One region of the Pantoea sp. Lij88 genome, then DNA from elsewhere that is predicted to be linked to it. Evidence: predicted binding sites of a transcription regulator. Region 1 holds the regulator's gene; the other holds the start of a gene.

Region 1 (2,468 bases):
AGCTGTTTATCCATCGCAAAGCGATCGGGTAGCTGGTGATAAAGGATGTTATCCGCCAGCACCCGCAGCCGGGCCGAGATGGTTTTGGCATTCCAGCGGATGACCGCTTCGGCATGGCTCTGTTCGACCAGCTTCTGCACCTCTTCCGGCCGATGCAGGCTGACTGAGATGTGCTCCTGCAGATCCAGCGCCACCTGAAAGGCGCGCGTCAGCCGCTTATGGCTGTGATCGCGGCTGGCCGACAGCATGTGCATCTGCTGATAACAGGTGTTGATCAGATCGACCACTTTCTGCTGACGCGCCAGCAGCGGCGGCAGGGCCTTTTCCGGATCGGTGAGCTGAGTCAGCAGGGTATATTTAGCGTCGCAGTAGTTAGCCAGCTCGCGGTAGATGAGGCTGAGGCTCTCGCGCATCGGCTGCTCTTTCCACAGCCAGAACCAGAACCAGTTAAACACCCCATACCAGAGCGTGCCGCCGATATAGAGCAGCGGGGTGACATAGATGGGCATGCGGCCAATCAGGCTGAGGGTAAAGATAGCGGCGATAAGGGTGCCGGGCAGCAGGCGGCCATGCAGCGGACTGATTTCACCGGTGACGCCGAGCAGCAGGGGCATGGCGAAGAGGATCAGCGGCAGTGGGATAGCATGCAGGGTGAGCCACTGAATGAGAAAGCTGCCGAGGGCAAACAGGCTGCCGCCAACAATGAGACGTTTGAAGAAGCGTTTATGCGGGGTATCCAGACCGGCGATGTTGCAGCAGGCGGGCACTAAGGAGAACAGCAGACCTTTTTGCAGGTCGCCAGCCAGCCAGCCCAGCGCCACCGGCAGACAGAGCACCAGCGTTTGCCGCAAGGCGTAGTTAACTTCAGGATGGTAAATGATTCGACGCCACATCGGCCCAACACAAACAATAACGGCGTGATGTTGCCATCACGCCGTGGGTGACAGGAATTAACGGGTGCCGTAAACGACGATGGTTTTGCCGTGTGCGGAGATCAGGTTCTGATCTTCCAGCATCTTCAAAATACGGCCCACGGTTTCGCGTGAACAACCAACAATCTGGCCAATTTCCTGACGAGTGATTTTAATTTGCATGCCGTCGGGATGCGTCATGGCATCTGGCTGTTTCGCCAGGTTGAGCAGGGTCTGTGCAATGCGCCCGGTGACGTCGAGGAAAGCGAGGTTACCCACTTTTTCAGACGTGACCTGCAGGCGACGCGCCATCTGCGATGAGAGTCGCATCAGGATGTCGGGGTTAACCTGGATCAGCTGACGGAATTTCTTGTAAGAAATCTCCGCCACTTCGCACGCGCTTTTCGCACGTACCCAGGCGCTGCGCTCCTGGCCTTCTTCGAAGAGGCCAAGCTCACCAATGAAATCGCCCTGATTCAGGTAGGAAAGAATCATCTCTTTGCCTTCTTCATCTTTAATCAGAACCGCGACGGAACCTTTCACGATGTAGTAAAGCGTTTCAGCTTTTTCACCTTGGTGAATCAGCGTACTTTTGGATGGATACTTGTGAATATGGCAATGGGACAGGAACCATTCGAGTGTAGGGTCTGTTTGCGGTTTGCCGAGAACCATTCGCTATTATCCTCTGTTGTAATCGTGCCCAAAATACAGGGGGCAGTTTTCCCTGTCAGGCGGTGAAAGCTTCAAGCGTTTCCATTTCAGGAAATCATTCGGGCCGCATCAGGCGCAGTGCGCATCATCCTTCCCGGCTTCGTCATCGGGTGACGAAAAATATTTTCAGCACTGTTTGTAGCACAGCTTTTGCCGACTGTCTTCTGTTGTCTCGCTTCAGCTACAGGCGGATTTCTCTGGATTGCTGTTTACCAGGCGAAAGCGTACTCTGGCGACAAAACAGCGTATTCCGGAGCAAAAATCATGCAGGCAAGAGTGAAATGGGTAGAAGGGCTGACATTCCTCGGAGAATCCTCATCCGGCCACCAGATACTGATGGATGGCAATTCGGGTGATAAAGCGCCCAGCCCAATGGAGATGGTGCTGATGGCGGCCGGTGGATGCAGCGCGATTGATGTGGTTTCAATTCTGCAAAAAGGCCGCAATGATGTGGCTGATTGTGAAGTAAAACTGACCTCAGAACGTCGTGAAGAGGCGCCGCGAATCTTTACGCACATCAACCTGCATTTTATCGTGAGTGGTAAAGCGCTCCAGGATAAAGCGGTCTCACGCGCCGTGGATCTTTCTGCTGAAAAATATTGCTCGGTGGCCATCATGCTGGGTAAAGGTGTGACGATGACGCATAGCTATGAAGTGGTTGAGCTGTAATGGCCGCAGGGATCATCGCAGACCTGTTAACTTCACTTCTAGTGTCTGATGCAGGTTGCTTTAAGACTGTGCCTGCGCAGAGAACCGGGTCAGATCGGAAAGACACAAAAACCGCCATCCATGGCATGCTCGGCCCGCGCGATTACGCACCTCATCCCTGAGGTGCGCCCGTTGCCG
Region 2 (2,468 bases), 1.1 Mb from region 1:
GCTGCTTGCCCACCATCATCGTGGTGCGCGCCGTCCGGTATGAGCGAGCGATGCTGCCTGGCCCGGTAAAGAAGTTACCCAGCGCGATTCGCATCCGCAGATGACCGCTCTCTTTCATCCGCTGCAGCAACTGCTCGACGCGGCGGCGATGATCATCCTGATCGTAACGTCCGTGCCCGTTCAGGGCCGGTTTCAGCACCACCATTTCGGTCAGTGACACAATCGCGATCAGATTATCGCGCTCCGGCGTGGTCAGCAGCGTCTGCAGCTGCTGTAACTCTGACATCGCACTGTCGACGCCGAGCTGACCGCTATCCACCTCTACTACGGCGACCACACGCGGCTGGTTAAGATCGATGCCTAGCCGCTGTGCCCATTCGGTCAGCTGTGGCGACAGGGTATCGCTGCGGATCAGATTCAGCACCAGCTCTTCACGCAGACGACTGTCCTGCGCCAGCATATGCAGCAGCCGCGCCTGCTCCAGCATCATCTCTGCGGTCATGCAGACCAGCTCGCCATAGTGCCGCAGCGCCAGCGGCTCGCCGGTCAGACCTATCACCCCCACGATGTCACCATCAATACGCAGCGGCAGATTAATGCCAGGCCGCACGCCATGAAGATGTTTCGCCACCGCCTCATCGATGTCGACGATGCGCCCCTGTGACAGCACCAGCAGCGCACCTTCGTGCAACTCCCCAATGCGTTCCCGGTCACCGCTGCCAATAATCCGGCCGCGCGCATCCATCACGTTGACATTGCTGTCAATAATTTTCATGGTGCGCGCCACGATATCCTGGGCCAGCCGGGCATCAAGGTGATAGGTAGCCATCCATTACTCCTGAAAAGAGGGGGGAGAAACAGAATACGCATGCACCGCGCGCAGAACATTGTGCAATTGCACAGAGCCGGGCAGTCATTTACCGAATTTGCGGTGAGTATCACACTCTGATGTGGCTGAAAGCAGGCATAAAAAAGGCGGACCGTAGTCCGCCTCTTCATCAGTTGCCGTGCAGTTACTGCATCAGCAGATAGATGCTGCTGTCACCGCGCTTCACATTCAGCGCCAGAACGGCGGGCTTGGTGTCGAGGACTTTGCGCAGCTCACCGAGGTTGGTTACCGGCTGCTGGTTAACCCCCTGGATCACGTCACCCTTTTTCAGGCCGATACGCGCCGCAGCACTGCCTGCTTTCACGTTATCCACGCGAACACCTTTATCACCGGTTTCAACATTGCTGAGGTCAGCGCCTTCGATACCGTTGTAGATGGTGGCGGACTGCACTTTCGCCTGGCTGCTCTGCTGCAACTGAACAGAGACATCGACCGGTTTGCCGTCACGCAGCAGGCCCAGTTTCAGGGTGGTGCCAACCGGCAGTGAACCGACTTCTGCACGCAGCGAAGCAAAGCTGCTCAGCGGTTTGCCGTTCATCGAAACAATCACGTCACCCGCTTTGATCCCTGCTTTAGCGGCCGCAGAGTCTGGCAGCACCTGGCTGACAAAGGCACCGCGCTGTGCATCGACTTTCATCGCTTTTGCCAGCTCGGAGTTCAGTTCAGTCCCCTGTACACCCAGCTCACCGCGTTTCACCTGACCAAATTCCACCATCTGCGCCGTCAGGTTTTTCACCATATTGCTCGGGATAGCAAAGCCGATACCGATGTTGCCGCCATCCGGCGCCAGAATGGCGGTGTTAATCCCGATCAGTTCACCGTTCAGGTTAACCAGCGCGCCACCAGAGTTACCGCGGTTAATCGCCGCATCCGTCTGGATAAAGTTTTCGTAGTTTTCTACGTTCAGGCCGCTGCGTCCCAGCGCTGAGACGATACCGGAAGTCACGGTTTCACCCAGACCATACGGGTTGCCGATCGCCACGGTGTAATCGCCGACGCGCAGATTGTCAGAATCAGCAATTTTCACTGCGGTCAGATTTTTGGCTTCCTGCAGCTGAATCAGTGCAATGTCAGAGCTGGGATCTTTACCGATCACTTTTGCGTCATAGCGACGACCGTCGCTGAGCTGCACCTGAATTTTGGTGGCGTTGTTCACCACGTGGTTGTTGGTGACCACGTAGCCTTTTTCAGCATTGATGATCACGCCCGATCCCAGAGCACGGAATTTTTCCTGCTGAGTATCAGGGGCTGGCGCGCCGCCATTCCCGCCCGCACCGTCACCGCTCTGACACATCGGTGAACCCTGGAACGGAGATCCGTCCTGGCAGAAGGGCGAATTGTCGCCAAAGAATTGCTGGAACTGTTGCGGCATGCGCGGCGTTTTCACCGTGGTGGTGCCCTCGACGCTGATACTGACCACAGACGGCATCACTTTTTCCAGCATGGGTGCCAGACTCGGGAGTTGCTGGCTATCGGAAGAGGCCGTTTGCGCAGCGGAAACAGTAACAGGGGCGAGCGCCATGCTCAGGCTTAACGCAAGCGCACTTAACACTAAAGTCTTTTTTTTCATTTTTCGTTT

What was found. Region 1 encodes CRP, which controls carbon source genes, mostly activating them, when cyclic AMP is high. Its sites were predicted from a motif close to ATGTGANNNNNNTCACAT; they were not measured.
Region 2: the regulator CRP is predicted to act here: its motif matches at 927-944, upstream of PU624_RS19010 (CdaR family transcriptional regulator).

What each region holds. Positions count from the first base shown of each region.
Region 1 is NZ_CP118269.1:419,095-421,562, forward strand. It holds gene PU624_RS05770 (YccS/YhfK family putative transporter) at 1-893, opposite strand, end outside; gene crp (cAMP-activated global transcriptional regulator CRP) at 951-1,583, opposite strand; gene PU624_RS05780 (OsmC family protein) at 1,887-2,291, shown strand.
Region 2 is NZ_CP118269.1:3,221,441-3,223,908, forward strand. It holds gene PU624_RS19010 (CdaR family transcriptional regulator) at 1-829, opposite strand, end outside; gene degP (serine endoprotease DegP) at 1,014-2,459, opposite strand.